Regions from separate parts of the Ruegeria sp. N4 genome, predicted to be linked through region 4. Evidence: riboswitches for the same ligand, from Rfam matches in the RefSeq annotation. Region 4 holds a riboswitch; each other region holds the start of a gene.

Region 1 (8,009 bases), on a different contig from region 4:
TGAACAGCGTGCGTTTTTCGGTGTGATCGGGCTGGGCCGGATAGCCCGGCGCGGGGCGGATACCGGCATAAGGTTCGCTGATCAGGGCCTGTGGGTCGAAGTCTTCACCCTTAGCGTAACCCCAAAATTCACGCCGGACCCTTTCATGCAGCATCTCGGCCATGGCTTCGGCGATCCGGTCGGCCAGAGCCTTGACGAGGATCGCGCCGTAATTGTCGTTGGCCTTGTCCAGCCGCTCGGCAATGTCGGAGTCCTCCGGTCCCGCCGTGACGACAAACCCGCCGACATGGTCCGCACTGTGGCCTTCGGGCGCCACAAAATCCGACAACGCGACATTCGGGCGATCACCGCGTTTCGCGGTCTGCTGGCGCAACGCGTGCAGGGTGGCCAGAGTTTCAGCGCGGTCCGGGCCGGTATACAGCCTGATGTCATCGCCGACCGCGTTGGCAGGCCAGAATCCAACAACCGCGCGGGGTGTGAACCAGCGCTCTGCGATAATCTGATCCAGCATTGCCTGCGCATCGGCGAAAAGCGCCCGGGCCGCCACGCCCTGTTTTTCATCTTCAAGAATTCCAGGATAGACACCGCGCATTTCCCAGGTCTGGAAGAAGGGCGTCCAGTCGATATAGCGGGCGATTTCGGCCAGATCCCAATCCTGCAGAACGCGCGTTCCGGTGAAGGACGGAGCAACGGGCTCGTAAGCATCCCAATCCAGTTTCAGCGCATTGGCCCGCGCCTTGGCCAAAAGCAGGCGGTTCTTGGCGCGTTCGCCGCGCTCGTGCTTGTCGGCCACATCCGCATATTCGGCCTGAATCCCGGCGACATAATCGGGTTTCTGCGTCGGGCTCAGCAAAGCGCCGACAACCCCGACCGCGCGGCTGGCATCGGTGACATAGACCGCCTGCCCATGCGTGTAACGCGGCGCGATCTTGACCGCCGTGTGCACCCGCGACGTGGTCGCGCCGCCGATCAGCAGCGGAATATCGAACGCTTCGCGCTCCATTTCCGAGGCCAGATGCGCCATCTCGTCCAGCGACGGCGTGATCAGTCCTGACAGGCCGATAATGTCTACCTTCTCGTCGCGCGCGACTTGCAGGATCTTCTGCGGCGGGACCATGACGCCCAGATCGACGATCTCATAATTGTTGCAGGCCAGAACCACGCCGACGATATTCTTGCCGATATCGTGCACGTCCCCCTTCACCGTGGCCATCAGAATCTTGCCCGCAGATTGCCGACCCTCACCGCCATTCCGGCGCTTTTCTTCCTCCATGTAGGGCAGCAACACGGCCACGGCCTGCTTCATCACACGAGCTGATTTCACCACCTGCGGCAGGAACATCTTGCCCGCGCCAAACAGATCGCCCACCACGTTCATCCCGGCCATCAGAGGCCCCTCGATGACATGCAAGGGGCGTTCCGCATCGCCGCGCGCGGCCTCGGTGTCTTCTTCGATGAACTCGGTGATACCGTTGACCAGCGCATGCTCCAGCCGTTTCTCGACCGGCCAGTCGCGCCAGGCCAGGTCGCGGGTTTTCTCCTCGCGCTTGTCACCACGGAAACGTTCGGCGATGTCCAGCAGGTTCTCGGTCGCGCTGCCGCCGGATTTCGGCTGGCGGTTCAGGACCACATCCTCGCATGCTTCGCGCAGGTCGGGATCGATCTGGTCATAGACCGCTAGTTGGCCCGCATTGACGATGCCCATATCCATCCCGGCCTGAATGGCATGGTACAGGAACACCGCATGCATCGCCTCGCGCACCGGTTCATTGCCACGAAAGCTGAAAGACAGGTTCGACACCCCGCCCGAGACATGTGCATGGGGCAGGTTCTGACTTATCCAGCGGGTCGCCTCGATGAAATCGACGCCGTAATTGTCGTGTTCCTCGATTCCCGTGGCGACGGCAAAGATGTTGGGGTCAAAGATGATGTCTTCGGGTGGGAACCCCATATCCTCGACCAGAATGCGATAAGCGCGGGCGCAAATCTCGGTCTTGCGCTCGAAGGTGTCGGCCTGACCGGCCTCGTCAAAGGCCATGACCACCACAGCAGCCCCATAGGCCAGACACAGACCCGCGTGATGGCGAAACGCCTCTTCGCCCTCTTTCAGGCTGATCGAGTTCACCACAGGCTTTCCCTGCACGCATTGCAGCCCGGCCTCGATCACCTCCCACTTCGAGCTGTCGATCATGATTGGCACGCGGGCGATATCGGGCTCGGACGCGACAAGGTTCAGGTATTCGACCATCGCCTGTTTGCTGTCGATCAGCCCTTCATCCATGTTGATGTCGATGATCTGAGCGCCGTTTTCCACCTGATCCCGCGCAACGTCCAGCGCGGCGGCATAGTCGCGGTTCACGATCAGCTTGCGAAACCGGGCCGAGCCGGTGACGTTGGTCCGCTCACCCACATTCACAAAGGGGATGTCGGGCGTCAGGACAAAAGGCTCCAGCCCTGAGAGGCGCAGGTGACGGGTCATGCTGGTACCTTTCTGGGGGCAAAAGGGGCAACCGCTTCGGCAATCGCGCGAATATGGTCGGGTGTGGTGCCGCAGCAACCGCCGACCACGTTGACGATGCCATCGCGGGCAAACTCTTCGACCTGAGCGGCGGTCTGGTCCGGGGTTTCGTCATACTGTCCGAACTCATTCGGCAGGCCCGCATTGGGGTAGGCGCAGGTCAGGGCGGTAGCCACGCCCGAAATCTCGGCCATATGCGGGCGCATGGATGCAGCGCCAAGGGCGCAGTTCAGCCCGACGGTGAAAGGGCGCGCATGGGCGACCGAGTGCCAGAAGGCGGTGGGCGTCTGGCCAGAAAGCGTCCGGCCCGAGGCATCGGTGATCGTGCCCGAGATCATCAGCGGCAGGCGACGTCCGGCCTTGGCGAAGCTCTCGAAAGCCGCAAAAATCGCCGCCTTGGCGTTCAGCGTGTCAAAGATCGTCTCGATCAGGATCAGGTCAGAGCCTCCTTCGATCAGCCCGTCGATCTGCTGGCCATAGGCTATGCGCAGATCATCAAAACTGACGGCGCGGTATCCGGGATCGTTCACATCCGGGCTGATCGAGGCCGTCCGGTTCGTCGGCCCCACAGCCCCGGCCACAAACCGGGGTTTGCCGTCCTCAGCCGTGGCCCGGTCCGCCGCGCGCCGCGCCACCTGCGCGCCTGCGACGTTCAGATCATGCACCGCAGCCTCCAGCCCGTAATCGGCCTGCGCGATGGTGGTTGAGGAAAAAGTGTTGGTTTCAAGGATGTCCGCCCCGGCCATTGCGAATTCATACTGTATATCCTCAACCGCCTGCGGCTGGGTCAGCACCAACAGGTCGTTGTTGCCCTGTTGCGGATGATCCGGGTGATAGTGATGCCGACAGCCGGGGCCATGGATGTGACCGTTGGCGGTAAAATCCTCTTCGGTCATGTTCAGCGTCTGGATCATTGTGCCCATGGCCCCGTCAAGGATCAGGATGCGCTGGGCAGCCAATGCGCGCAGCGTCGCGAGCGCGGGTGTGTCGGGCAAGGTAAAGTCAAGCATTCGCGGTATCCAATCGGCTGTGTGGGCCGAAGGTATAGCGCGTTGGCATTATGAGGTGAAATGATTGTTATTCGACTAAATTATGAGTTTGCGTCATGATGCACCTTGTTCGGCGTGCAAATCCAACGAAATCACTAATAAGCAGTCAAAGCATTGCCCGGCCAAAATCGTCCAAAATGCGGGCGATGGCACAGGCTGAATTGCCCGCATGAGATCACAAGGCGGCGCGGCGCGCGCGATGGCCCCCTCGGCGCTGTTTTGCGGGCAGGGCCAGGAACAATGGTTCCAGGGGCATCTGCATGGATCTGGCCAGCAGGTCGCAGAACACAGCGATGGCGGGTGAGGTCTCGGCAAACGGTTTGGCCTTGGCCAAAGCAATCCGCGCCTGCGCATGGTAGTTCGCGGAACCGGGCAGGCCGCCCAGCCATTGCATATAGCCCATCTGCCCCAGCTCTTGCGCGCGCTGCGGAGGCACGTGGCCGGTGTCCAGTTGGGAAATGGTCAGGTCAAGCATAACGACGCCCTCCGCGTTTTTGGGCGGCTTGTGTGGGGCATCAACAGTGATGTCTGGCCAATGCGGTCCATCTCTTGTCGCTCCGTCCACGGGCACCCCGCCCGAGTTAAGGTGACTGCGGCACATTTGCGCCGGAGATGGCAGGTCTCCTGACTTGCGGTTCATCGCTGTCCCCGTCCTTCCCGGACAACCCATGCGGGGTCATCCAGTGGTCTGTCGGGGGTCGCTCGCCGCTTACAGTTGCGGGGGCAGTTGCGGCCTTGGGCGTTTGCCCGCACCGCATTCCCTTTTCAGCCGACTCAGAGCGTCGGACACCATCGGCTGCACAGTCTCATAAGGCCAAAGCCCTGTCTACCGGTGCCAGCAAAGCACGCAGCGTCGGATTGCAACCCGTCGGGACTTGAACCCAAATCAAACTGCGAAACCCTTCTAATCCCGAGAGCGGGACCAGCGCACCAGAAGACTGGCCGCGATGGGCGCGCCGATGATCACCAGAACGATCCGTGTCAGGTGGTGGGTAATGACAAACCCGAGATCCGCGCCCGAGACGATGGCCAAGACCGTCATTTCAGCCTGCCCGCCGGGGGCATAGGCAAGGAAGGCCTCGATCGGTTGCCCGAACCCCAACGTGGTCACAAGGGCCGTGAAGGCTGCCGCAAGTATGGCCAGCACAACAACATAGGCGCAGCCCGCCGCCACAACTTTGCGCAGCTCGACCCATGTGACACCGATAAATTTCACGCCGATGGTGCAGCCGATAAAGAATTGCGCGACAAGGATCGCCTCGCGCGGTGGGCGGGTGTGGATGAAATCGCCCAGTGACAAGGCCGCAGTCAGGATCATTGGGCCCAAAATGGACGCTCCGAACAGGCCGATCCGCTCACCGCCTTTCCAGCCGACAATGGCGGCGACGACCATCAGCGCCAGTTCTTGCAGAGGCAGGTCGCGGGCGGGTTCGCCAATGGGGTTGGTCAGGTCAGCGTCGTAGAACAGGGTCAGGAGCAACGGGGCGAGCGTCACGATGATCAGCACGCGCGTGCCATGGATCAGGGACAGGGCGCGCGGATTGGCACCGGCCTCGGTGCCGAAGATGATCATGTCCTGCAACCCGCCGGGCATCGCGGCGTAAAAGGCCGTTTTGTCGTCAAAGCCCCAGACCTTGCGAAAGAACGGCACCCCGACCAAAGCGATCAATAGGATGAAGGGCGGGATCAGAGCAATTGACGCTGCCATTTTCGGCAGTTGGCCAAACAGATCAGGCGTGATCGAAGCCCCCACCGCCACGCCCAGGATGGTACGCGCCGCGACCGAGATCTGCCCGAACCCTTCCATCGGCGCATGCGCCAGTGCCGCAATCAGGCAGGCGGTCATGGGGCCGAACAGAAAGGGTAGGGGCAGGCCCAGCATCCAGAATACGACCGTTCCCAGCACGGCAAGGCCGAAGGTGATGGCCCGCCTTACGGGGCGGCTTGGTGATGTGGCTTGGACGGACAAATTTCAGGCCCGATGTCATGGGATCAATTGTATCCAATGGTATACAAATGGGCGCGGTTTGCAAGACCACGCGCACCGACCATTCAGAATGCCCGAGTGAAGAACGGCCTGTGATGCAGCTTGGCGCTATCAGCGTGTGTTGGATGAGATCCAGGAACGAGGTCTCGAAATCAAGGCGAGTGTCACTGAATTCGTTTCAACCCCACCAATCCAACAGGGCTTACGTGGGTGCCGACCCGCCAAACGCCGCCTGATAAGCCTTGTTGCTTTTCGCCCAGTCGATCAGTTCCTCACCCGCTTCCAGCGCGGCCTTCTCGTTTGGCGCATTCGAAATGGCATCCAGCCGCTTGTGAAGGTCGGAACTGGGGTCTGCCGTCATCGCCCCAACCTCCATCACAAGGCTGACATTCGGGGGCGGGGTGTAGACATAGCCGTTCTGCGATTGCGCCTCGATCCGTTTGAGCAGGGCGGGCACGATGGATGCGGTGTCATGCACATAGTCCCAATTGGTCGAAAGCCCCTGAATCATCGGGTTATCGACCCCACCAAACAGCGTCACCGGTGTCGTCTTGTAGATCACAAGGGGCATTCCAGCGGCGTAGGCTGTTGTCACCTCGACAATACTGCCGCCATCGGGCACCCGGCCATCCATGTTGAACACAAGGCTCGAACAGCGCCCGAGCAATTGGTAGATATCCTGCGCGTAGCCGACCTTGAGGATGATATACAGCATCTCCTGTCCCTTTTGTGACCAGACCTGAGGGTCCTGCAACATATCCATCATCTTGGCGATCTCGACGCCGTCGCGCGGGGCGAGATAGGTGCCGAACCCTCCGGCCTCGAGCACGGCGGCGATGTTATATTGCTCCCAAAGATCACCGACGCTGAACATCGGGCCCGAGCAGAAAACGATATGGTCTGTCATGAAATGGTCCTCTGGTTAAAATTCAGTGTCGTCAGGCCGGGTCTGAAGCGGCTGCGCCGGGCTCCAGCCGACCGGCCCAATCGGCAACCAACTGCGCGCCTTCGGCTTCGCGCGCGGTGCCGTTTAGCATATCAGACAGCACCCGCGCACAGCGCAGGGCCAGCGAAGCCGATCCGGCAGCCCCGGCTTCGTCAATTGCGGTGCGCAGCAGCGCCTCGGCCTCATCTTGTCGGTCCAGAACAGCCAGCACCTGTGCTTTCAACCGCATCAGGTCCGGGTTCCAAACCGGCTGGTTCAACATCCCCGACAGTTGCAGCCCGGTGTCAACGATCGCCAGCGCCGTATCCGGATCGTCATTGGCCAGCCGTGTGTCAGCCATGATCGCAAACCCCATGCCCGAGCCTGTCTGACTGCCGGTTTTCGCCAGCAAGGCCAGACCGGCATCAACCTCCTGACAACGCTTGTCCGGCGGGTCGATGGGTTGTCCGGCCCGGAACAACTGGCTTAACCCGCCCCAAAGCGGGATGCCAAGCTGGGTGCATGTCTCATAGGTCTCGGTGGCCAGAGCATAGGCGCGGTCACTGTCCCGGCGGCAATGCAGGGTGATGATCAGAAAGGCCCGTGCGGCGGCCAGGCTGAGCGCCGAGTTCAACCCCTCGGCCAGCGCCAACCCCGCCTCGGCACGTTCCAGCGCCGTATCGGGCGCGCCGCACCACCAATGGGCCACCGCGCTGACCCCATAGGCCAGAACGCCCTGATCGGTGCCAATGCCATAGGTAACTTCGGCGTAATCCTCGGGGCGGTAGAGACGGATCGCCTCTTCCGCATGTTCAACGGCAATCTCACCTTCGCCCAGTTGAAACCGCAGAAAGGCGAGCGTGGTATGGGCGCGCAACATGCCGATCCGGTTCGCGCCCGCGCCGGGCATATCCAGAATGCGGTCGGCATATTCTATGCCCCTAGCGCAGTCGCCCTTGTCCAGAAAATGCGCAGCCAGCCCGTTCAGCGCCGATGAGGTCTCATCCGCGTCACCAAGACGTTCGGCCAGTTCCAACGCGCGATCCAGCACCGGTTTGATTTCGGGTGAGGCAAAGCCCCGCACGCCCATGATCGCGTTTTCCAGCGGGATCTGGATGGACAGCTCGATCTCGTCCCGCTGGCGGTTTTCCTCGGTCTGCTCCAGCGAGGCCAAAGCACGGCGATACAGCACCGTTGCATCCTCGACCGCAGCTTGCTTGACCGCGCGCAGCCCGGCGTCGCGGTACCAGATGGCGGCATCGGTAAAGTGCCGGGCAGCATGAAGGTGATGGGCGATCTTGTCGGGCTGTTCCGCCGTCCCGTCCTGAAGGCACGCAGCGGCGCGGGCATGCAGATCGGTCCGCTCGGCCCGCAGAAGCGTGGCATAGACCGCGTCCTGCGTCAGCGCGTGGCGGAACATGTAGCCGTCATTGGTGCCCGAACGCGGGCGTAGAATATCGGCCTCCAGCAAATCCCCGACCGTTCCGGATATCTCGACCTCATCGCGCTGGGCGACCTGGGACAGGATCG
Region 2 (8,009 bases), on a different contig from region 4:
GTTCGGTGTCGGCCCCTTGCAGCTAAGAGACCGTTGGCACTTTGTGCCAGTTTATTGTGCAGGCTCCCCTGCGGCGTATGTCGCGCGCAGCCTCCGCCCCGCATTGCATGGGCACGTCTGGATTCTGCACACGTGCCCACATAATGTTAACGTATGACAGTTCGGTGAATGATTTCTAGCAATATTGACAAATTCCACCAAATCGAAGGACAGGTTGAGCGTGGTTCAGGATCGTGACAAACCTACCGAAAGGCGCCGCAGGGTCACTGCGCAGGCCGTCGCAGATGCGGCCGGTGTGTCCCGTTCGGCCGTTTCCCGCGCCTTTACGCCCGGCGCGTATCTTGATGAAAATAAAAGAAAAATAATCGAAGATATGGCCGAGCGTATGGGCTATCAGCCAAACGCATTGGCCGCCGGTCTGAAGGACGGACGCTCGCACCTTGTGGCGGTGTTTGTCGGAAATATGCGCAGCGATTTTGATTCCGAATTTGTGCGCACTTTGGTCGGGAAACTGAACGCGTTGAACAAATGGCCGATTCTCATCGACGGTGGGGATCAGCGTGCAGAAGACGCGATCGAGCAGGTTTTGCGCTATCCGCTGGATGCTTTGATCCTTCGCGGGGGCAGTATGCCTCAGGCGCTGGTCAAACGGTGCAGCAAGCTGGGCGTGCCAATGATTTCTGCCGGGCGCATTGTGCAGGCGCCAGGGGTCGACAACGTGTGCTGCCGCAATGCCGAAGGTACGCGACTTGCGACCGAGGCGTTGATCCGGAAAGGTCGGACACGGTTTGGATTTCTGGGTGGTGCACCCAGTTTCTCATCCTCGGCCGAGCGCAGGGCAGGTGTGATCGAGGTTCTGGAACGCGCGGGCCTTGGGCTGGTGGCGGAAGAGACCGGAGATTTCACGGTTGAGACCGGGCGGGACATCGCGCTGACCTTGCTGGGGCAGCACAGGCTGGACGCGCTGATCTGCGCCAATGATGCCAGCGCAATCGGGGCGCTGACAGCGGCGCGCGAGATGGGTCTGGACGTTCCAAACGCGCTGTCGTTGGTCGGGTTCGACGACATCGAAATGGCCAGATGGCCGATCTTCAACCTGAGCACGGTCAACAACCCGATTGCTGGGGCTGTCGATCAGGTCATTGCGCTGCTGGAACGCAGGCTGGCCGATCCCGCCAAAGCCAGCGAGACGATCATGGTCGATCCCTATTTCGTGCCACGCGGCACGCATTAGGCTTAGTCGTTTCGGGCGGATTTGAACAGGTACAGGAAGACGAACAGCGATCCGATGGATGTGGTGACGATGCCCACCGGCAATTCCTGCGGGGCCAGCAGCAAGCGCGACAGGATGTCGGAGAGCGTCAGCAGGATCGCACCCACGATGGCCGAGGTTACCAACAGATTGCGGTGCAGCGTTCCGGCAATGCCTCGGGCGATGTGAGGGACCATCAGGCCGACAAAGCCAATGACGCCCGCGACCGAGACAAAGCTTGCAGTGGCCAGAGCAGCAACAAAGAACATGCGAAACCGCAGGCCCTGAACCGGAATACCCAGCGTCGCTGCGGTGAAATCCCCGGTCAGCAGCGCGTCCAGCCAGCGGCTGCGATAGAGCGAATAGCCCAGGATCATCGCAAGCCCGATCAGGACAAGGGGAAAGGTCTCCCACCGCGCGAGGCCAAGACCGCCCAGCATCCAGAAGATCACTGAATGCGCAGCACGACTGTCGCCGGAAAAGATCAGATAGTTGGTGATGGCAGAAAACAGGAACGAGACCGCAAGCCCGGCAAGGATCAGCTTTTCGGGCGCGCTTGTGCGCAGGCCCTGAACCAGCGCCAGAACGATGCCTGACGCGATCAGACCGCCACAGAAGGCGGCAAGCGGCAGGGTCCAGAAACCAAGCACGTCCCCGGTTACCGTGATGACCAGAACCGCCCCGGCGGCGGCGCCCGAGGACAGGCCAAACAGGAAGGGGTCGGCCAGATCGTTGCGTGTGGTGGTTTGCAGCACCACGCCGACCACACCCAATCCGGCACCGATGACGGCCGCGAACAAGGCGCGGGGCAGGCGCAGGTCAAATACGATCCGGTGCAGGGGCGACATCTCGCCTTCGGTCAAGCCGGTGCCCAGCATGATCGCTGTCGCCACGTCGGCGACGGGAATGGATGTCGTGCCATAGACGACCGACAGCAGCAAAAGGGCGGTCAGAATGACCGCCCCCAGCAGGACCGCGCGGCCCGTTTGAGCCATGTTAGTTCAGCTCCGGGTGCATGGCCGAAACCATCTTTTCGATGGCGTCTATGTTTGCCGGTCCCGGCGTCAGCTCTTCATAGCGCAGACCGATCCAGCGTTCGTTCTTGACGGCATCGGTCAGGGACATGGCCGGATGCTCCTGCAGAAACTTGAACGTGTCCTCGGCACCGTTCCCGGTCTGATAGTCCAGTAGGACCAGAAATTCGGGGTTTGCGGCGGCCACTGCTTCCCATGAGGTGCGACCCCAGCTGGTGTCCATGTCATGGGTGACGCTGACACCGCCCGCAGCCTCGATCATGGCGTCTGGAATGGCGAATTTACCGGCGGTAAAGGGCGCATCGGCGGGACCGTCCAGCAGGAAGACGCGGGGTTTCGGCAGGTCTGCGGTTTTGGATTCGATGGCCGCCAGCTGGTCTTTCCAGCCCGAAACCAACGCTTCGGCCTTGTCTTCCACATGCATCACCTTGCCCAGACGCAGCACGTCATCGAACAGAAGGTCCATGCTGGCTTCGGGGCGGTCCTTGTTCAGGTGAACGCAGCTTTCGGTCAGGACCATGGTTTTGATGCCAAAGGGTTCCAGCGTGTCGGGGGTGACTTCGCCACCCGGCTGCATGCCGTAATACCAACCGGCAAAGAACATATCCGGCTCGACCGCGACCAGATTTTCGACGGTGGGGTATTTGGGCGCCAGTTCCGGGATGTCACCGCGTTTTGCATCGAAATCCGGGCTGGTCTTGTACCAGCCGGTAATGCCGGTCAGGCCGACAATCTTGTCCTGCAAACCCAGCGCAAAGGCCATGTCGGTCATGTTCATGTCGTGCACGACAATCCGCTCGGGCGTGCCGTCGAACACCAGTGGTTCGCCGCAATTGTCGACGGTCACTTCATGCGCCGCCGCACCACTTGCGAGGCCCGAAACAAGGACCACGGACCAGAATTTCTGCATTATCAAATTCTCCTGTTATGATGACAGCTTTCGTTTTCGGATATCCAGCGCAGGGATCACGCGCCCTTCGTGCTGGAAACACAGGTAGTCAACGCCAAACGTATCGCGCACACGCTCGGGTGTCAGAACTTCGGGAACCGGGCCGAAGCCGGTCATGCGGGTTGCCTTCATCAAAGCGACATGGGTGGCGAATTCGGGGATCATGACCAGATCATGCACGATCATCACAACCGTCACGCCTAGTTCGGCCACCAGCGACAGCATGTGGCCCTTGGCGTCGGGGTCGAGGTGGTTTGTCGGCTCGTCCAGAAACAGCAGCGATGGCCTTTGCGCCAGGGCCCGTGCGATATGCGCCCGCTGACGTTCGCCGCCGGACAGACGTTGCATCGGTTTATCGGCCAGCGGGACCAGTTCGGTGATCTCAAGCACCCGCTCAAGATCGGCCTTATGATCCTCGGCTGACCGGTCGGCCTGAATCGGGATTTGCCCAAGGGCCACATAGTCGCGCAGTTTCAGCCTGCCGTCAGGCAGTTCCTGCTGCCCGACCACAGCGATGGTGCGTGCCCGTTCAGGGGCAGATAATTGACGCAGGCTTCGCCCCTTGATCGTCACATCGCCCAAGGCCAGACGTTCGAGGCCACAAAGCAGGTTCAACAGCGTGGTTTTCCCGGCCCCGTTTGGCCCGGCAATGGCCAGGATCGACCCCTCATCCAATGAGAAGGAGACATCCTGTAGCAACACATCCCCATTCAGGGCGTAGTATTCGAGCCCCTTGGCAACCAGAAAACTCATTTCTCGCCCTCTGTCGAAAGGCGCGGCAGACGGGCCAGAGTTTTGAAAAGCAGGGCAAGGGGCCGATCGGTTGCACTGGTCCAGCCGTCGTCACTGTCGCGGAATTGGCGGGCGAAGGCGGCAATCGCGTCCAGATCGGCGGGGCTTTGGATATCGCCGAACAGATACTGCGCCTTGCCTTCGGCTTGCAGCCCAACGGTCATGGGGCGTTCGCACCCTGCCATGCAGGCAATCATTCGGGTCGCAAACCCCGGTGGTAGGGTTGCGTCCAAACTGGCCTTGGCTGCCTTGGCTTCGATTTCACCCTGACAGGTCGAACAGATCAGGACGAAGTGGTCAGCTTGGGATGACATGGCTGTTCCCGCTGCGGAAACCGCGCGAAAAGAAAAAGCCACGCCCGCAGGCGAAAAATTGAGCCATCAAATCCTCCTTCCAGGACACCCCGCCCCGGGTTGGTTGCACAGGTGATGGCAGGTCTCCTGACTTGCGGGTCGTGGCTTGGCCAACCTTCCCGACCTGTTCAGGCCAGTGGTGATTTGGCGTCGCTCTGCGCTTACAGTTGCGGGGGCAGTCACGGATTTGGCCGCAGGGCCGCACCGTATTCCCATTTTCATCCCGCAGGCATCGCTACGGGAACCATCGCTGGTCAGCTAGTCTGTCGCGGATTTAATTGTCAAGCGCTCTGGTCGAGATTTTGGCGGCGCGGACTGAGTGTTTAGTAATCCGCAACCAGCAAAAATTCCGGCGCTGCGTCCTCTTCAATGGTCGCGAACCGGGGGATCGGTTGCTCGAACACATTGTCGGTGCGGTCGTCATTGACGGTTGAGACTTCACCGATCAGACAATCCCCACGCTCGGCCCAGAAGGCATGCCAGATACCGGGCATCAGGGTCACGCTTTCGCCGGGTTTCAGGCGCAGCAATTCGCCGGGCGTGATCGTCACGTCGCAGCCATCGCTGGGCACAACCACCGGATTGTCGCGATCAATGCCGCCTTCGGGGTCCGAGGCGTAGATCTCCATCACCAGATCACCGCCGCCCCGGTTGATAATGTCCTCGGCCTTGATGATATGGCGGTGCATCGGAGATAATTGTTTGTCTCGCGAAATCAGCAGTTTCTCGGCATAGAGCATACCGCGACCCTGGTTCAGATCATTCACGTCGCCATTGCGCAGGGTGAACAGGAACAGGCCCAGCTCATCAAACTTGCCCTGACCGTAATCGGTAATGTCCCAGCCCAACCCTCGGGCGCGGATCGTGTCGGCCTTTGCGCTGCGCATCTGATCAGGGGACCAGTCGGCGAAGGGCGGCAGGACCGCGCCGAAGGATTTGATGAAGGCCTGCGCCTCGGTCTTGATGTCGTTGATGTCGGATCGTTTCATGTCGGTTCCCTCGGGGGATCAAAGCTCATGCGCCCAGGGCGGGTTTGCCCCGGCGCGGGATACGGTGACGGCGGCGACTTCTGCGCCCAGGGACAAAGCCGCGCGCAGGCTATCAGGCGTCAAGGCGCGCAGGCCCTCTTTGCTCAGGTGCCCGGCGCGGTGGAGTTCGGCCAAAACGCCCGCGTTGAACGTATCGCCGGCGCCCACAGTATCGACAACCTGCACCGGTTTGACTGCCACCGAGGTCTCGGACCCGTCCGCCAGATAGCCCGAGGCCCCCTGACCGCCCCGCGTCACGATCACCACGGACGGTCCGGCCTTCAGCAACAAGGGCACCTTCTCGGCATGGGTTTCCGGCCCCGGAATGATCCAGTCCAGATCCTCGTCCGAGACTTTGACAATATCGGCCTGCGCGATCATGCGATTCAAGCGGGTGCGATAGCGGGTCTGGTCCTTGATGAATCCCGGCCGGATATTTGGGTCCAGCATCACCGCGCGGTCGCCGCCATGACGGTCGAGCAGCGCGGCATAGGCATCGGCACAGGGTTCACAGGCCAGACTGATCCCCCCCAGATACAGGGTCGAGGTCGCCAACAATTGCTGCGGCATATCCTCGGGCTGCAACATCCGCCCGGCCGTGTTTTCATCAACAAAATTGTACGAGGCATGCCCATCCACCAGCTTCACGAAGGCCAAAGTGGTCGGGCGGTCGCTGGCAATCACGTGCGAGGTGTCCACATGGCTTGCCTTCAGCGTGTCCGCCAATTGCGCGCCAAACATATCCGAGGACAGGCCTGTCAGCATCCCCACCGGCGCGCCCAAGCGCCCAAGGGCGATGGCCGTGTTGAAAATTGCGCCGCCGGAATGGGGCACATAGCCCTGTGCGCCAGACGTGGTCGGTTCGGCGATCATGTCGATCAGGGCTTCGCCACAACACAGGATCATCCCGCGGTCCTTCTTTGGAAATGGTCACACGGTTTTACCGCATGAGCGCATTTTTGCAGAAGTTGTTAGCGCCAACAATGCCAAATTCGACCTGTTCCGAGATATAAAGGTTCATCCCTTGCCGCAAATCGCTGAATCGACCGCCTTGATTGAAGGCGTCCAGAAAACGCTCGCCAAACAGCCAGCGGTTCTTCTCAGCCACGCCGCCCACCAGGAACACGCCGCCCCGGGGGATCAAGGTGACGGCCAGATCACCCAGCAGAGCGCCCAGATGGGTCGTGAACATCTCTGCCGCTTTGATGGCATGCGCATCCGATCCGTTGCGGGCGTCGTGAAGAATGTCCTTTGCCGGGCGGTGCGCTGCGTCAGTCTGACCGGCGGCCAGTGCGATGGATTGATAGAGGACAGGCAGCCCCGTGCCGCTCAGGAACATTTCAGCTTCAAGCGTCAGGCTATCGCCAAAGAAACAGTCCGGCGCGATGTGGCGGGCGGCTTCGAAAATATCAACCTCGTCCCGGTGACGCGGGGAGACACCGACATGACCGCCTTCGCCCGAGGCTGTGTGGTAATGTCCTTCCGAATACAACAGCGCCCCGACACCCAGCCCGGTTCCCGGGCCAACGACCAGACGGGTGCCGGTTGGCGGTGTAGGGTCGCCCTGCAGCACGGCCACATCGGCCTTCGTTGCCTCGGCCACGGACCATCCTGCAGCGGTGAAGTCGTTGATCACATAGGTATGCCGCGCACCTGTGGCCTTGGCTAACTCAGCCTCGGACAGGTCCAGATGGGCGTTTGTCAGTTGGATCACGCCATCCCGAACCGGGCCCGCGCCTGCGGCGACAACGGCCTGAGGGTCGGTGCCGATGTCATCGCGCAGGCTGTGGAACGCGTCAAGCAGGTCGGGCAGAGTCCCTGTCGGATGCTTGCGCAGATCCGTCAGCTCTCCGTTTGTGATGACCCCAAGCCGGGTGTTGGTGCCGCCGATATCTGCCACCAGGTTCCAATGCGCGTGCACCGCACCTGCCGGTTGTGCCAAGGGCACCGAAACGGGTTCACCCTGCGCCAGCGCCGACTTCAGCGCGTTAAACGAGGCTTTGGGTCTGCGCTCCAGCGTGTCGAAATCCACATCAACCAACCCGAACCGCTTTTCATAGCCGAACGCCCATTCGTAATTGTCCAGCAGCGACCAGATGAAATAGCCCTTGACCGGAACGCCCTGATCCAGCGCAGTTTGCACCGCCGTAAGATGCTGATTCAAATACTCTATCCGGTCGTCATCCTGCTGCCGCTCGGGGCTGGCCATGCCGTTTTCGGTGACATAGATCGGCAGATCCCCGGTGTAGTCCCGCGCCGTGCGGGTCAGAAAACGAGAAAGGGCCGTCGGCTCGATCTCCCACCCCATCTGCGTTTTTGGCAGCGGGCCGGGCATCTCTTTCAGGCTGGGCCATGCGGTGTCGGACGGGGCGATCAGCTTGCGGGTGTAATAGTTCAGCCCACACCAATCGACGGGCGTTCCGATCGTTTCGAAATCGTCCTGCCAACCGGTTGGCAAGTGCTGTTCCAACCCGTTCAGCACATTCTGCGGGTAGGCTTTCTTGAAGACGCCACCCAGAAAGAACCGGTTGTAAATCCCATCATAAAGATCGGCGGCCTCGCGCGCCTTTGGGCTGCTGTCGGCGGGTTCGGCCCATTCCA
Region 3 (8,009 bases), on a different contig from region 4:
CATTGGCGATCTGACCTATTTCCGGGCGCAAGGCTGGGATATTGACCTTCTCGCCCATGTACGCCGCGGCGGGCATGTTCTTGGCCTGTGCGGCGGCTATCAGATGCTGGGCAGAACAATCTCGGACCCCGACGGGGTGGACGGTCGGCCGGGCAAGGTTGAAGGGCTGGGCCTGCTGGATGTGGACACTGTCATGGCCGGAAAAAAGCATGTCACGCTGACCGAAGCCTGCGCCCTGCCCAATCGCGAACCGGTCAGCGGGTACGAGATTCATATGGGTGAAACGGAAGGCCCGGATTGTGCGCGGGCCTGGCTGGAGGTTGAGGGCCGCCCCGAAGGCGCAGCCAGCGCCAATGGGCGCATTCTGGGCAGCTATCTGCACGGCATATTTTCATCCGACGCGTTTCGGGCGCAGTTTCTGGCAAAACTGGGTGTGAAATCGGAAACCGCCTATGAGGATGGTGTCGAGCAAACGCTGGATGATCTGGCCGATCACCTAGAGCAGAACATGAACCTTGATTTACTGCTGGACCTTGCGCAGCCGCCGCAGCGGGGCTGAGCGGCTATTCCAGCTCCTGCGCTGCCAGCGCCCGGTGAATCTCGCGCCGGACCATCTTGCGCACATTGCGGGTGATCCGCTCGCCCAGCACGCCCTGAAGCTCTTGCCGGACAACTTCGGCAATCATGTCACGCAGCGCGTCTTCGTCGATGGCCACGTCGCGCGCGGGCACAGCGTCTTCGGCCATCGGTTCAGCCACAGGCATGACTTCGGGCGAACGAATGAAGGTGGCCGGTTGCGGTTCTTCCTGCTCGGGCTCGGCCGCTGCAACTGTGTCCTCAACGTCTGTTGCCTGCTCTACAGGCACATCCTCTGGCTCGGGCTCTTCGAACCCTGAATCCGTGGTCCAGGCGAGGCCCTGAGTCGGTGTCCCCGAATAGGCATCGTCACTGTCGCCATCGGGTTCCCACTGATCCTCGGTCCGGGCGATCGCAGCCTCCAGCGCTTCGATCTTCGCGCTCAGGCTGGTTGCGGGGTCTTCGGTGGCCTCAGGCTCTGGCGTGGCCTCTTCCTGACGAGGCGCATCGCTATTGGCCGCCGCGTCGGCCTTCACGATGTCACAGGCGCGCAGCAGCATTGGTTTCGCCGATTCCTCGGCGCTGTATTTCGGTTCCAGCTTCAGCGGGGGCTGTTCAACCTGAGCGGGTTTTGAGATTCGCAACGCCTCGGTCAGCACCAGACGCCCGGGCTTGCGCGCGCCCGAGGACGGGGCTTTGCGCCCCTCTTCGCTGACCAGACGTTTGACCGAAGACAAAACGTCTTCGATCCCGGCTTTTACGACATTGTCCGTCATTTTGCTCTACCGCTCTTTCCTCAGGCCCGAGTGTAGCCAATCCTGTCAGAGCGAACAACAGATAGTATTGCCCGTCAGTCCCGACGCAACGCTTTGAGGACGCGATCCAGGTCTTTGCTCTGTTTGCTGACCTGTGCAGGGGCTTTCTTGACCAGATTATAATACAGCGTCGGGTCATAGATCTGCACCGCCAGACCCAGACGTTCCGCCGTCAACAGGCCCTGAGCCTGCAACAGCTGATAGGCAGCGCGCGAACGCTCGGTGCGCGAGGCGACCTCGTTCAGCTGCGCATCCAGCAAATCCTGCTGCGCGTTCAGAACGTCCAGCGTGGTCCGTGCGCCCAGGGTTGCCTCTTCGCGAATCCCGTCAAAGGCGACCTGCGAGGCGCGTACCTGCTCGGTCGATGCCCGCAGGCTGGCCGAAGCGGCCTGAAAGTTTGCATAGGCTTCGGACACGCCCTGCGTGATGTCCTTTTGCACGTTCAGAAGGTTCGCGCGCGACGCATCGCGGGTGGCCATCGCCCGGCGCACCGATGCCGCCAGACGTCCGCCGGCATAGATCGGCTGGTTGAAGTTCAGCGAGACACTCGCATTTTCGGTGTCATCGTCATTGTCATAGCTTTCCGTAATGCCCGCATCGGCATTCAGCGTGACGTTCGGCCCCAGATTCGCCCGCTGCTGCTGGACCTGCAAATCAAGCGCACGCACTTCGTGCTGGGCCGCAAGAATGGCCGGATGGTTGCGGCGCGCGAACGAGATCGCCTCGGACTCGGACCGGGGCAGTGACGGAAGGCTGGGCTGACCAGCGGTCGCCCCCGGTAGTTTGCCGACGGCATTTACATATTCCGCCTGCGCCGTGCTCAGGTTACCGCGTGCAACTGCCAGATCGGCCTGGGAACTGGCCAGCTGTGCCTCGGACAGGGCGACGTCCGTGCGCGTGACTTCACCCACTTCGAAACGGTCCCGCGAGGCCCGAAGTTCCTCGGCCGACACATCGACGTCATTCACCTGAATCTGCACGGTTTCTTCCTGCAGAACGACGTTGAGATAAGCGTTTGCTGCGCGGAACAGAATGGCCTGCTCGACATCGATCAGGCTTTGGCGCGTGGACAACACGATTTCCTGCGCGGATTGCTTACCGAGAATCGAGAACCCGCCATCATAGATCAACTGGGCCAGCGTGAGGCCGGTAAAGAATGTCGAAGGCTCGTTCCGGACCACTATACCGCTAGTCGTTGTCCGCGTGTAATCCTGCGAAACGCGCACTGTCCAGTTGATGATCGGACGCAGCGCGGACACCGCAATGGCAACATCTTCATCAGCGGCACGCAACAGCGCGCGGTTCTGTTCAAGAAGACCGCTGGTGTTATACGCCCCGATAAAGGCATCGGTCAGGTTGTCCGCCCATGCCAGGCGTACAGGCATAACGCTAAGGGCAAGACCAGCGGTCACCGCCAAGGCCCTGACCAGCTTACCAGTTGCCGTTCCACGCATCACCAAATCCTCTCAAATCAAAATTACACTGCCCTGCGGGAAGTTTGCGTTGCCGTTTTCAACTAATCAAGGTGGCAGAAAAAACCACCGCCCGACTATAGCGAAAATGCACACTCGACTGAAAAACTGTCCAGTGTCGGCGCACTGGCGTTGAAAGCGTCGCGCCAGCTGACCCGGTCACCAGCCTTGCGCCCGATCCGAACGACGCCCAGACCATCCTGCACAAACAGACAGGCGATGCGCCCGTTGTCTTTCAACTGACCCAGCAGAGCGTCCGGCACCTGCTGCACGCCGCCCTGTATCATGATCACGTCGTAAGGCCCGTGTTCCTCGGCCCCTTGCTCCAGCGGGCCGACATGCACCACGGCATTGTCTGCGTCCGCCTCTGTCAGGGCATCCTGCGCTTCTGCGGCCAGCGCTTCATCGCTTTCAACAGCAACCACCAGTTCGGCCATGCGCGCGGCAACGGCGGTGGAATATCCCAGCCCCGGCGCGATATCCAAAACTGCCTCATCTTTGCAAATATTTACGGCGTCCAGCATCTTGGCCAGAGTCCGAGGCTCCAGCATGCTGCGCCCGTCCCCCAGATCGATTATGCCTTCCACATAGGCTGCCTCGCGCTGCGCATCCGGCACGAAATTCTCACGCGGGACGGTCAGCATGGCATCGATGATCGGGAATTTCGTGACATCAGAGGGCCGAATCTGCGTATCGACCATAGTGCGGCGTCGGGTTGCGAAATCTGTCATGTGATCTCTCGTCTGAATTCCCACGTTTTTTTGGCTTTTGCCACATCCCGCAGCAACCGGCAACGGCCCTGTTGCCACAGCCCGGACCGTGCGACAGGTTTGTGATCCGGCCCAGATCAGCATTTCCCGCCTCAGGCGCCAAAATTACACGCAATCCTCTGGACGCCCCATAAGAAAGCTGCTAAAACGCCTGTCACACCACGGCAAGTATTTGATTTTACTTGAAAAGGCGAGTTGGCGGAGTGGTGACGCAGCGGATTGCAAATCCGTGTACACCGGTTCGATTCCGGTACTCGCCTCCACTTCCTTCAATACCTTCACCTCGCGACGCAAAGACGAAAGCGCGCCCCTCTTAGGAATCGCGCCCCGCCGGGATAACCTCATAACCCGGTTCTTCAGGTTCATCGTCCTGCATTTCAGGTGGAAAGCCGGGCGCGCGGATGTCGAGGCCGGTGGCGTCTTCCAGGCGTTTGATGATGTTGGGCGACAGTTCGCGTTCGCCGTAGCGTGCGATGCCGTCCTCGAAGATCTTGATCATGATCGGGTTGATCTCAAGCGGGACACCCGCGCGGTCGGCGACGTCCTGAAACAGGCCGATATCCTTTTTGACAAGGTCCATGGTAAAGGAAATATCGCGCGAGCCGTTCAGGATGACCTGGCTTTCGGTCTCATGCACAAATGAGGTGCCAGACGAGATCTTGATCGCCTCATAGGTCGTGTTCAGGTCCATCCCGGCGGCTTTGGCGGTCACCAGCGCTTCGGCGCAGGTGATCAGGTTGGCGGTGGCCAGATAGTTGGTCAGAACTTTCAGAACCGAGGCCGAGCCGAGTTCGCCGGTATGCAACACCCGACGGCCCATCGTTGTCAGGAAGGGCAGGATTCGCTCAAAAGTATCCCGGTCGCAACCCGCGAAGATCGAGATATTGCCGGTTGCCGCCCGGTGGCATCCGCCGGAAACGGGGCAATCAACCGCCGCCCCGCCCCGTTCGATGACCATGGCACCCAGCCGCTTGGCCTCGGCCTCGTCGGTGGTGGACATTTCCATCCAAATTTTGCCGGGGCCGACCTCGGGCAACATCTCCTGCATCACCGCGTCCGAGGCGGCAGGCGATGGCAGGCAGGTGATCACCGCGTCGCAATCGTGCATCAGCTGGGCCGGGCTTTCGGCGGCCTTTGCGCCCTTTTCGACGAATTCTTCCACCAGGTCTGCATTCAGGTCATGGACCGTCAGGTCGATCCCGTTGCGCAGCAACGAGCCCGAGAGTTTTCCGCCCACATTTCCAAGTCCGATGAACCCAACTTTCATTATTCGCGTCTCCCTGCGTGTTTTCCGGTATGCGACCATGTCGCGGGCACCGCGTCATGCCGCCCAGCGACGCTGGCAGGTCGCTTTTCATCCTAGCCACGCGATGGTGGTCGCATCGCGCTTGACAACCTGCCCACACGTGCCGCATGTCCCTGTCGTTGGTGTCGGCGACAGCCGATGAAAAGGGAATGCGTCAACGGTTTATCCGCCAAACGCAGCCGCCCCCGCGACCGTGACCGGAGAGGGTGCCCAATGCCACTGGCCTGCCAGGCCGGGAAGGCGGGACATCCGACAGAGGAGCCAGACGAACCGGGCCTCTGACATCCGCAAGCCGGGAGACCTGCCAGCACCCGAAGTTGAAACCGGGCGGGGTGTTCCGGTGTCGGGTCCATGTGCATCGCGTGGCCCGCATGAAACCCCGTCCCCCGCGAAGAGGATTTGGGGGGATGAGAGACATGACCGAGACTGCGCCGGTCGAGCTGCTGGTTTGCACCACGTGCCGCCGGGGTCTGCCCATCGAGGATGATGACCAGCGCCCTGGCACATTGCTGCACAAAGCGCTGGAACAGGCGGACCTGCCCGAGGGCGTCACGCTGAAAGCCGTCGAATGCCTGTCGAACTGCGATCAGGGCTGTTCCATCGTGCTGCGCGGCGGGCCGGATCGCTGGACCTTTGTGTACGAGAACCTCAATGAAACCGATCACGTTGACGTCATCGTCGACGGAGCGACCAAGTATCTGGCCACCGAGGACGGCTTGGTCAAATGGCGCGAGCGCCCCGAACATTTCCGCAAGAACTGCGCCTCGCGCATTCCCCCGATTGGAGCCCTGAAATGAGCAATCTCGAAAAACTCCCCGTCACTGTGATCACCGGCTTTCTGGGCTCGGGCAAGACCACGCTGGTCAAGCATCTGATGCAGAACCCGCAGGGCAAGCGTCTGGCCGTGGTGGTCAACGAGTTCGGCGATGTGGGCGTTGATGGCGACATCCTGAAATCCTGCGCCATCCCGGATTGCCCGGCGGAAAACATCATGGAACTGGCCAATGGCTGCATCTGCTGCACCGTGGCCGATGATTTCATCCCCACGATCGAGGCGCTGATGGCGCTGGAGCCGCGCCCGGATCACATCCTGATCGAAACCTCGGGCCTCGCCCTGCCGAAACCGCTGCTCAAGGCGTTCGACTGGCCCGATATCCGGTCGAAAATCACCGTGGATGGCGTGATCGCTCTGGCCGATGCCGAGGCTGTGGCCGCAGGTCGTTTTGCCCCGAATGTTGAAGCGGTGGATGCCCAGCGGCTGGCCGATGACTCGATCGACCACGAAACGCCCCTGTCCGAGGTGTTCGAGGATCAGATCTCCTGCGCCGACATCATCCTGCTGACCAAGCCCGATCTGGCCGGTCCTGAGGGTGTGGCGAAAGCCAAAGAGGTCATCGCTGCCGAAGCCCCGCGCCCCCTGCCCGTGGTTGAAGTGGCCGAAGGTGCCGTGGACGTGCGCGTCGTGCTGGGCCTTGAGGCCGCCGCCGAAGATGACATGGACGCGCGCCCCTCGCATCACGACGGCCACCATGACCACGAGCATGACGATTTCGAAAGCATCATCGTCGAGTTGCCGGAACAGACCGATCCCGCCGATCTGGTAGCCAAGATCGAACGTCTGGCCAAGGAACTGAACATCCTGCGCGTCAAAGGCTATGCCGCCGTTCAGGGCAAACCCATGCGTCTGCTTGTGCAGGCCGTTGGCGCGCGCGTCCGCCACCAGTATGACCGCCCGTGGGAGCCCGGCGAGGACCGTCGCTCACGTCTGGTCGTGATTGCCGAGCATGACGACATCAAAGAGGCCGCGATCCGCGATATCCTCGTAGGCGTCACCGAGGCCGCCGAGTAAGCCATGCACGTCGTCTTCCGCGAAAGCCACGGGTTAGAGGAAACCGAGACCCCGACCGATCTGGGCCAGAGCCCGGCGGATCTGGTGGTGCTGTCCTTCTCGGACAGCGACCTTGGCGCTTTCGCGGCGGGCTGGCATCGCGGTGGCGGCCCCGAGGGGCGGATGCCGACGATGCGGCTGGCGAACCTGACGGCGCTGAAGCATCCTCTGTCGGTTGACACTTACGTGGAGCAAACGCTGGAAGGCGCGAAGGGTATCCTGATCCGCCTGATCGGTGGTGTGCCTTACTGGTCCTATGGCTTGCAACAGGTTCTGGCACTGGCGCAGACCAAAGGCATTGCGCTGGCGGTGCTGCCTGCGGATGGGCGCGAGGATACGCGGCTGGATGACTATTCCACCCTGCCCGTCTCGACCCTGCGGCGGCTGGCGCATCTGTGCGACACCGGCGGAGAGGTGGCGGCGCAGGCCGCCCTGGCGCAGATGGCGCTGGCGGCGGGGCTTTATGCCGGGCCGGTGATGGGGGCCAAGACGCTGCCCGAATGCGGCGCGTGGTGCCCGGACCGCGGCGTGATCCCGGTGGATACGGCATTCACGGGTGACGCGAAACGCATCCTTGTCACCTTCTACCGGGCCTATCTGACCTCAGCCGACACCGCCCCGGTCGCGGCCCTGATCCGCAGCCTCCGCACGCGTGGATTCGAGGCAGTGGGCCTGTTCGCCCCATCGCTGAAAGCCCCCGCAGCGGCGGATTGGCTGCGTGAGCAGGTCGTGGCGCTGGCCCCGTCGGCCATCATCAACGCCACCTCATTCTCGGGCAAAGGCGCGTCGGGCACCTCGCCTCTGGACGCCGCCAACGTGCCGGTATTTCAGGTGGCGCTGGCCACCTCGCGCCGCAAGGCATGGGCCGAGGCGGAACGCGGGCTGTCCCCCGCCGACCTCGCCATGCACGTGGTACTGCCCGAGGTGGACGGGCGGATCTCAGCAGGCATTGCCTCGTTCAAGGAACCGGGCAAGCGCGACCCGCATCTGGAATATTCCCGTTTCGCCCACCGGGCCGAGCCCGAGCGGATCGAAGCGATCATCGACCGTGTATCCGGCTGGCTGGCCCTGCACGACAAACCCAAAGCCGATCAGATTCCTGCTCTGGTTCTGTCCACCTATCCCGGCAAGGACTGGCAGATGGCCCACGCGGTGGGCCTCGACGCGCTGGCCTCGGCTGAG
Region 4 (8,009 bases):
TCATCTTGGCCATATCGCCCAGACCGCCGAGTCCTTTGAGCATCCGAATTCTCCTGTATCTTTGCTTGATGCCTAAATACGGACCGCAAAGGCATGGCACAAGGGGTCAGAAAAGCTCCCGCCCGTCGTCAAGGTCTTTGGCAAGACCTTTCCTTCCTTTGGGCCCGGCAGCGCGCGGGCTTTGCCCGCGCGCTGCCCGGCCCAACGCCGCTCAGGGGTATCGGCGTCAGCCGATGGCCCGTGGCGGGCGCGGGAGTGTTCCAGGGTTCGCATTACACCACGCGGACGCGGTCCAGTCCGTCCGCTTCGGTTACGGAACAGCAGATCGACCGCAATGTGCGTGGGTGGTTGTAGTCCCATGGTCGTCCACGGTGCAGCGTCGCCCGCTCGTCCCAGATCAGGACGTCGCCCGCGGTCCATTGATGCGAATAGACATATTCGGGCCGGGTGCAAAAGGCGATGGCCTCGTCCAGAATGGCCTGGCTTTCCTTGTGCCCCAGCCCTTCGATGGCGAAGGCGTGGGATGCTATGAACAGGGCCTCTTCCCCCGTGACAGGATTTGGCCAGATTGCCCGCCAGGGCCGATCGGGCCAACGGGTCATCCGGGGCAGGGCTGCCAGATCGGCATCGATTTTCATGCGGGAATGCGACAGCCTGTGCCAGATGATGGCGTCTTGCAGCGGTTCTTTCAGGTGGCCGGGCATCTCGGCCCAGGCGGCGCGTGTCGAGGCAAGTTCCGTCTCGCCGCCGCTGGGTGGGACCACGAGGGCGGTCAGAATATTGATCAGAGCAGGGGTAGGCAGGAACGTGCTGTCCGTGTGCCACAGCATATTGGCCTGCAAATCCAGCAGGCGCAGATCATCGCGGGCGCGCAAGCCGTCCTCTGTCTGATTGGACAGTTCCGACACCTGAAACTCCACATCGCGCCCCGCCGCCATTTGTTCGCGATTTTCCAGCGGACCAAACAGTTCACCCAGACGCATGTGATCGTCATCCGAGATGCTCTGCCCCGGAAAAAGCAGAGCGGAATGCGTTTCAAACGCATGCCGGATCTGGGGGTAGAGATAATCCTGCGTGACCTCGCGCAGGTCGACGTCATGAACAATCAGGCCGAATTTGGGGTGCAGCGGGGTTGTGCGCATCAGGCTCCTCGGTCATGGGGCGGGGGTCGAGTTAATCCTCTTCGAACGGGTCCCATTCATCCTCGACCTCTGGCAAGGCTTCGGTTTCGACCTGTGCCGCGCGTTGTTCGGGAGTTTCTATTCTGGTGATCTTGGCCTTTGGGAAATGTGCCAGCACGGCCTGAACCAGCGGGTGTTCCGAGGCTTCTTCTTTCAGCGCCAGTTCCGCCCTGTCGCGAATTTCGGCAATCGTCGGCGCGTCGCCATCGGACACAATCGACACGGCCCAGCGATTGCCTGTCCACCGCTGCAGGGCCGAGCCCAACCGTGGGGCCAGATCCGTCGGGGCTTGCGGCGCAGGCGTAAACTCGATGCGTCCCGGCTGATAGGAAACCAGCCGCACGCCGTTTTCGACCTCGACCAACAGTTTCACATCACGGTTGACGCGGATCAGTTCGACCACGTGATCGAAACTGGGATAGCGCGCCAAAGCGGCCTGCGTGTCCTGGGCCAGCGCCGCGACCGGAGCACCCGCTGCCCCGCGAGGCGCAGGCGTATAGGTCGGTGCTGCGCGCGCTTCAACCGGTGCAGTGCCGTTGCCGTGGATCGGCATACCGCCGCCCGGTCCGCCATTTGGTGGCGCAGGTGTATCCTGCAGACGTTTGATCAGTTCTTCCGGACTGGGCAGGTCGGCCACATGGGTCAGACGGATCACTGCCATTTCGGCGGCCATCATGGCGTTGGGGGCGGCCGAGACCTCCTCCAGCGCCTTCAACAGCATTTGCCACATGCGGGTCAGCACACGCATGGGCAGGGCGTCGGCCATCTGCTGGCCACGGGCGCGCTCGTCAGGGGATACTGTCGGATCCTCGGCTGCGTCCGGCGTGATTTTGACGACCGAGACCCAATGGGTGATCTCGGCCAGATCGCGCAGCACCGCCAGCGGGTCGGCCCCTTCGGCATATTGCGCGCTAAGCTCGGTCAGGGCCCCGGCGGCATCGCCGCGCAGGATCATATCCATCAGGTCCAGCACCCGGCCACGGTCGGCCAGCCCCAGCATGGCGCGCACCTGGTCGGCGGTGGTTTCGCCTGCGCCGTGAGAAATCGCCTGATCCAACAGTGAGGTTGCGTCGCGGGCAGACCCCTCGGCCGCGCGGGTGATCAAGGCCAGCGCGTCCTCGGCAATCTCGGCCCCTTCGGCGCTGGCGATCTTTTGCAGCAGACCGATCATATCCTCGGGCTCGATCCGGCGCAGGTCGAAGCGTTGGCAGCGGGACAGGACCGTGACCGGGACCTTGCGAATCTCGGTGGTGGCGAAGATGAACTTCACATGTTCGGGCGGCTCCTCCAGCGTCTTGAGCAGCGCGTTGAAGGCGCTGGTCGAGAGCATGTGAACCTCGTCGATGATGTAAATCTTGTAGCGGGCCGAGGCGGCGCGATAGCGGACGCTGTCGATGATTTCGCGGATGTCGTTGACGCCGGTGCGGCTGGCGGCGTCCATTTCCATCACGTCGACATGGCGGCCCTCCATGATCGCGGTGCAATGTTCGCAGACGCCACAGGGTTCGGTTGTCGGGCCACCAGTGCCATCGGGGCCGATGCAGTTCATGCCCTTGGCGATGATCCGCGCCGTGGTTGTCTTGCCGGTGCCGCGAATGCCGGTCATGACAAAGGCTTGGGCGATCCGGTCGGCTTCGAACGCATTCTTCAGCGTGCGCACCATCGCGTCCTGACCCACCAGATCAGCAAAGGTTTCCGGACGGTATTTGCGGGCGAGAACCTGATAGGCGGGGCTGTCTGTGTCGGTCATGTCTGCTCTGGCGGATTCGGGACGTCGTCGCAGCGTAGTGGCCGCTGCCGCCCGCGTCCACCGCGCGGTCGGGGAAATTTGGTTTGGAAAGACCCGAGATCGGCGTAAACTGGAATCTCAGTATTTTTGAAGCACATTTTACAAGCAGGCTTGGGTTTGGGAGGAAATCTTTGATGTCGCAACTGGTCGTCTACGCGCTGCAAGTCGGAGGCGGAACACTTGCGCTGACCTCGATGCCGGGACGCGGCGGAGATTATGCGGGCGATCTGGATACAATCGCGGATTGGAAACCCGGTCTTGTGATCTCGATGACCACGGAAGTTGAGATGCTGCAGGACGGGGCCCGGACCTTTGGCAGTGACATTCAGGGCCGCGCCAGCCGATGGGTTCATTTGCCGGTCGAGGATTTTGGCGCCCCGCCGCGCGCCGTTCACGATCGGTGGGGGTCGGTCAGCGCATCGGCGCGGCAGGCTTTGTCCGGCGGTGGCCGGGTGCTGGTGCATTGCCGGGGTGGGTGCGGGCGATCCGGTATGGTGGTCTTGCGCCTGATGCTGGAATGCGGGGAACCGGCAGACAAGGCGCTGGCCCGGTTGCGGGCCCTGCGCCCCTGCGCGGTGGAAACCGACGAGCAGATGGCATGGGCCACGAAAGCGAACCACGCACCTTTGGATGCGCGCTCAGGCTGATACCCGCGCCGGTTCCTGCACTGGTCTTGAAGGTCTCAGGGCTAAGACCTCAAGCATGGCGCAAGGCGTTCTTGGCAAGGCCCCGGACGGAAGGGCCGCGCATGTCTCGTCAAAAATCAGGTCGGCATAGGTATCCAGCGTTTGGATCGGCGTGTCCGCCTCGGTGCCGCAGAAGATGCGTATCTGTTCTGGTCCGGCGCGAAAGCGGGCCATGCACCCTTGCGCGCAATGCGTCAGGTCGCTGCTGCCTTCGATTTCGAATCCTTCGCTGGTGACGTGGTCGGCCTTGTTCATTGCCTCGGCCAGCGCGCGTGCCATGCGCGCCATTGCGGGGCAGGGCCCGCCTGTGCGTTGGCAAATGGTCGCCACGTATTCGTGGGTTTTTGTCTTCCAGATCATCCTGCGCCCTCCGCGCGGTGGACGGGGACGTTGGCAGGCGGTTCAGCTATGCGCTGTCAGGACCTGCCCGGACACCCCGCCCGAGTTTCGGTTACGTTGATGATGGCAGGTCTCCTGACTTGCGGGTCGTTGCTTTGCCGACCTTCCCAGCCTTTCGGCCAGTGGCATTCCGGCATCGCTTACCGCTTACAGTTGCGGGGGCAGTCGCGGCTTTGGTTCGTTCCGGTTTGACCGGGCAGAACCGCACCGTGTTCCCTTTTCATCCCGACCTATTGTGTGGATCGGAAACCATCACACAACCGCTAGCGTCTGTTCGCGTTCTGAGTCAAGCGGGGTTTTGGGTGTCGCGTACACATGCCTTGTTTCGGGCGACGTGTGGTCAAGTGGCAGCGGGGTTGACTCGGCTGCGGGTTGTTGTGCCTCTTGGGCAGGTAAACCGATTGGTTCAGAAAGGCCCGCAGGTTCGATGTTGGACACGCAACTGCACGTGAAGATCGAGGATTTTCAGTTTCCCGCTGGCCCGGCGCAGCTGTCGGCGCGGCTGTATCGGCCTTTTACTGATCCCGAAACGGTGGTGGTACTGAACGGGGCGACCGGTGTGCCGCGCGACTACTACCAGCACTTTGCCCGGTGGTTGGCTGCCGAGCGTGGCATGGCCTGCCTGACGTATGACTATCGTGATTTCGGTCACTCTGTTTCCGGCCCCATGCGCAAATCGCAGGTCACGATGTCGGACTGGGCCCTGATCGACATGCCCGCAGCACGGGCCGAGATGCGCCGAAGGTTTCCCGACGCCCGGCAATGGAGCATTGGTCATTCCGTCGGCGGAATGCTGGGGCCGATTCAGCCGGATATCGACCAGATCGACCGGATGATCTGTGTCTGCTCGGGGCTGGTGACGCTGTCCGATCACCCATGGCCCTATCGGGGGTTGGCCTGGGCGTTCTGGCACGGGCATGTTCCGCTGCTTGTGAAAGCCCTGGGGTATCTGCCCGGCAAAGCCATTGGGTTCGGTGCCGATCTGCCGGGCTCTGTCTATTGGCAATGGCGCAGGTGGTGCACCGCACCTTTGAATTATGTGCCAGAGATCGGAAAGGATTTGCCACCGGCGCGCTGGGCGGATCTGGGTGTTCCGGTGGATCTGTTCACCAGCGACGACGATCAGACCGTCCCGCCAAAAGCCGTATGGCGTCTGGCGGATCTGTATGGGCCGGGCGCGCGGCGGCACCTGTTGTCGCCCAAGGAATTCGGAGTGAAAGAGATCGGCCATATCGGCGCATTTGCCCGCCGGAATTCGGCAATCTGGCCCCAGTTGGTTGCCTGATTGTGCTGATGAGCGGATACATGGGGGAAAGGTGAGAGGTTGGACATCGACCCAAGCGGGGCTCGTTGTGGCTGCTTCCTTCCGGACCTGACCAGGTTGGCGAGGCGCTCGCCCGCGCCAACCTCTCAGCGCTTGATATAGGGAAGCCTGGGGAAAATGACAACCCGTCAGAGTGTCAGCCGGATGCGTTCGAACCCCTGCGGGTCCGGGTCCAGAACGATAGGGTCGTAGTTCTGCAACTCTGACAGGTATTTCAGCGCGCCGGGCCCTGTACTGAGGATTGACTGAACCCCGGCCTGCGGCGCGAACGAAAACGGATAAACCGCCTGAGACAGCGGGTCGGCGGGCAGGTACCCGGTCAGATAATCGCGTAGGATTCGCTTGATATCTATTGCAGGCAGGTTGATCGGCTCTGCCGTTTCCACAAACGGGAAATGCCCGCCACCATTGGCGCGGTAATTGTTGAGCGCGACCACAAAATCCTGATTGGGGTCAAGCGTAGACCCGTCAATTCTGGCCTGCCGGATGCGGCGGTGAGAATTGTCGATCAACTGCCCCTGAGCGTCAAACCGGGCCGGGTAGGACGGGTCGATCTGGTAGGTCAGGCCAAAGAGAAGGTCGAAATTGTACCCAACCCGACCGGAGTCGATCAGATCGGTCTCGTCGTCGCGACGCAGGGTGTTGAAAAGACCCGCCGACATCTCAAGCCAGTCCAGCACCTGAGCGCCGCTGACCTTCACCGCCCTCAGTTCGTTCGGAAAGACGTAAAGGTCCGCGATGTGGCGCAGGCACACCTCGCCCGCCGGGACATCGGTATAATATCGCGGCCCGGACCGACCGCCGCATTTATAGGGCGAAACGGCGGACAACATGGGCATATTGGCCAGTGCGGTGCCGGACAGATAGGGGCGTAATGCAGCAGCTTGCGCCGAGGCCACCAATGCCAACCCCCGATCAACGGCGCAAAAGCTGAAATAGGTGTGCATCGGTTGTGCGATTCGCGCCACCGGCTCGGCCATCTTGGTGCGGGTTCGGGCGTGCACGGGTGCAAAAAGCCGGACCATGACGGGATCCTCTGGCGTTTCAGGGGCGGGTTTGGTCTGGCGAAGCGGTCTCAACGCGACCTGCAGGTCGGTGACTTGCCACCCGAGATCGGCAGAGTGGGACAGGTTCAGATCAATCACGCCCAGATGACTTCCTGCGGACCCGGGCATGACAACCGGTTTGCCATGGACCAGCCCGGCCTCGGGGTCGACATGGGCCAACCCCTGATGGTCGTTTCCGGGAAAGGTCAGATGCGTGTGCCCGGCTACAAGGGCGTCAATGCCGTCAATAGCGGCCAACGGGATCACGGCATTCTCCAGCCCCGGTACATCCTGATCCTGACCGAGGCCGGAATGAGCCAGCGCGATGACCAGATCACACCCCGCCGATTTCAGGGTCTGCACGGAGCGTCGCGCCGCGCTCAGGCAATCCTCGACCGTGATGTCATCGCCCAGATGATGCGCTTCCCATTGCGCGGTCTGAGGGGGCAGAACCGACAACACGCCCACGCGGATGGGAATGCCCTGCCCGTTCAGCGAAATCGATCGGTCAAGCACCGCATGGTCCTGCCAGCGTTGCGAAACCCCCGACCGGCGGCGCATATTGCTGCACAGGACGGGACATGGAGCCTGATCAAGCACAGTGTCCAGCACCGCCAGCCCAAAGCCGAAATCGTGATTTCCAAGCCCGACGGCGTCATAATGCAGGGCCGCAAACCCTTGCATCATTGGATGGCCGTCAGGGTCCTGTGCCGCCTGATCGCCCAGCGGCGTGCCCTGAAGCGCATCGCCATTGTCGAACAGCAAAACAAGCGCGCCGTCTGCTTCTGCTCTCGCCGTGCGGATCAGACTGGCGGTTCGCGTGAATCCAATCGTGGGGTCCGGCTGATCCGAGTAATAGTCGAAACCGGTCAGATTCATGTGCAGATCAGTTGTCGCGAGGATACGAATATGCACATCCGAACTTTCAGTTTGACCCGGTCTAAAAGGTCCAGTTTTCACTCTTGAATTTTACTATTGGATGCTGGTGCTAAATCAAAATCAACAATTGGTAGACTTAATGCCAATGTTTCCAGGCCTGTGCAAGCATTGCCTCTGGCCGCGCATGGCCCGGCACCGCGAAAGGCCATTGCAACGCCGGGGCAGTCATGGCAGCCCTGTCAGCAAAGCCGAAGGGGCAGGTGATGATAAATGCAGAACAGGTGACTTTCGGTGGCGCGGGTCTGAACCGTGCAGCTCATATTCGGGGCGACGCCGAGAAGTTGTCACAAGCACAAGGCAATCCGGCAGCCAGATGTGTTCTGTTGTGGCGCGGTAAATTGCTGGTGCAGGGTGACAGGCTGGATCGGTTGGCTTTGCAGCCCATGTCTCATCCCCTGATTACACGCGGACCCAGAGGGATTGTTTCCGCGCCAATCTTTCTGGGGCTGGATGCTTCAGATGCCCCTTTGTTTGCGCTGGATATTTCGAACTGGGCCGCCGAAGGGCTGGACCTGACCGGTGTTGGCGCGTTTGTCGATAAGACCGAACAGCAACATCCCGACCTGCCCGAAGGCCATGTCTTTGCCGAGCTGCGCCGGATCATGACCCGCCTGTCGCCCCTTGATGCCGAACTGGCGGCGACGG

The links. A riboswitch is a leader RNA that binds a small molecule or an ion and turns the genes downstream of it on or off. The one in region 4 is predicted to bind cobalamin.
Region 1: linked by a shared signal. The riboswitch ahead of ACR0LW_RS16475 (hypothetical protein) and the one ahead of ACR0LW_RS13480 (hypothetical protein) in region 4 are both predicted to bind cobalamin.
Region 2: linked by a shared signal. The riboswitch ahead of ACR0LW_RS07260 (DUF1636 family protein) and the one ahead of ACR0LW_RS13480 (hypothetical protein) in region 4 are both predicted to bind cobalamin.
Region 3: linked by a shared signal. The riboswitch ahead of ACR0LW_RS04610 (DUF1636 domain-containing protein) and the one ahead of ACR0LW_RS13480 (hypothetical protein) in region 4 are both predicted to bind cobalamin.

Annotation. Positions count from the first base shown of each region.
Region 1 covers NZ_JBQFLT010000011.1:124,304-132,312, forward strand. Annotated here, with positions in the region: gene metH (methionine synthase) at 1-2,479, opposite strand, end outside; gene ACR0LW_RS16470 (homocysteine S-methyltransferase family protein) at 2,476-3,528, opposite strand; gene ACR0LW_RS16475 (hypothetical protein) at 3,743-4,042, opposite strand; cobalamin riboswitch at 4,165-4,376, opposite strand; gene ACR0LW_RS16480 (AbrB family transcriptional regulator) at 4,472-5,536, opposite strand; gene ACR0LW_RS16485 (nucleoside 2-deoxyribosyltransferase) at 5,757-6,461, opposite strand; gene ACR0LW_RS16490 (ATP-binding protein) at 6,493-8,009, opposite strand, start outside.
Region 2 covers NZ_JBQFLT010000003.1:162,334-170,342, forward strand. Annotated here, with positions in the region: gene ACR0LW_RS07240 (LacI family DNA-binding transcriptional regulator) at 221-1,234, shown strand; gene ACR0LW_RS07245 (FecCD family ABC transporter permease) at 1,237-2,247, opposite strand; gene ACR0LW_RS07250 (ABC transporter substrate-binding protein) at 2,249-3,196, opposite strand; gene ACR0LW_RS07255 (ABC transporter ATP-binding protein) at 3,212-3,988, opposite strand; gene ACR0LW_RS07260 (DUF1636 family protein) at 3,985-4,341, opposite strand; cobalamin riboswitch at 4,441-4,644, opposite strand; gene ACR0LW_RS07265 (D-lyxose/D-mannose family sugar isomerase) at 4,704-5,369, opposite strand; gene ACR0LW_RS07270 (carbohydrate kinase family protein) at 5,388-6,314, opposite strand; gene ACR0LW_RS07275 (glucokinase) at 6,349-7,356, opposite strand; partial or broken gene ACR0LW_RS07280 (GH1 family beta-glucosidase) at 7,378-8,009, opposite strand, start outside.
Region 3 covers NZ_JBQFLT010000001.1:914,333-922,341, forward strand. Annotated here, with positions in the region: gene ACR0LW_RS04580 (cobyric acid synthase) at 1-559, shown strand, start outside; gene ACR0LW_RS04585 (hypothetical protein) at 564-1,352, opposite strand; gene ACR0LW_RS04590 (TolC family outer membrane protein) at 1,427-2,845, opposite strand; gene ACR0LW_RS04595 (protein-L-isoaspartate O-methyltransferase family protein) at 2,941-3,594, opposite strand; tRNA gene ACR0LW_RS04600 (tRNA-Cys) at 3,823-3,896, shown strand; gene ACR0LW_RS04605 (NAD(P)-dependent oxidoreductase) at 3,947-4,939, opposite strand; cobalamin riboswitch at 5,043-5,262, shown strand; gene ACR0LW_RS04610 (DUF1636 domain-containing protein) at 5,356-5,736, shown strand; gene cobW (cobalamin biosynthesis protein CobW) at 5,733-6,788, shown strand; gene cobN (cobaltochelatase subunit CobN) at 6,792-8,009, shown strand, end outside.
Region 4 covers NZ_JBQFLT010000008.1:45,520-53,528, reverse strand. Annotated here, with positions in the region: gene ACR0LW_RS13500 (YbaB/EbfC family nucleoid-associated protein) at 1-43, opposite strand, end outside; gene ACR0LW_RS13495 (TauD/TfdA dioxygenase family protein) at 273-1,142, opposite strand; gene ACR0LW_RS13490 (DNA polymerase III subunit gamma/tau) at 1,174-2,931, opposite strand; gene ACR0LW_RS13485 (protein-tyrosine phosphatase family protein) at 3,105-3,617, shown strand; gene ACR0LW_RS13480 (hypothetical protein) at 3,609-4,016, opposite strand; cobalamin riboswitch at 4,104-4,324, opposite strand; gene ACR0LW_RS13475 (alpha/beta hydrolase family protein) at 4,483-5,340, shown strand; RNA gene ffs (signal recognition particle sRNA small type) at 5,370-5,468, opposite strand; gene ACR0LW_RS13465 (bifunctional 2',3'-cyclic-nucleotide 2'-phosphodiesterase/3'-nucleotidase) at 5,508-7,340, opposite strand; gene nudC (NAD(+) diphosphatase) at 7,568-8,009, shown strand, end outside.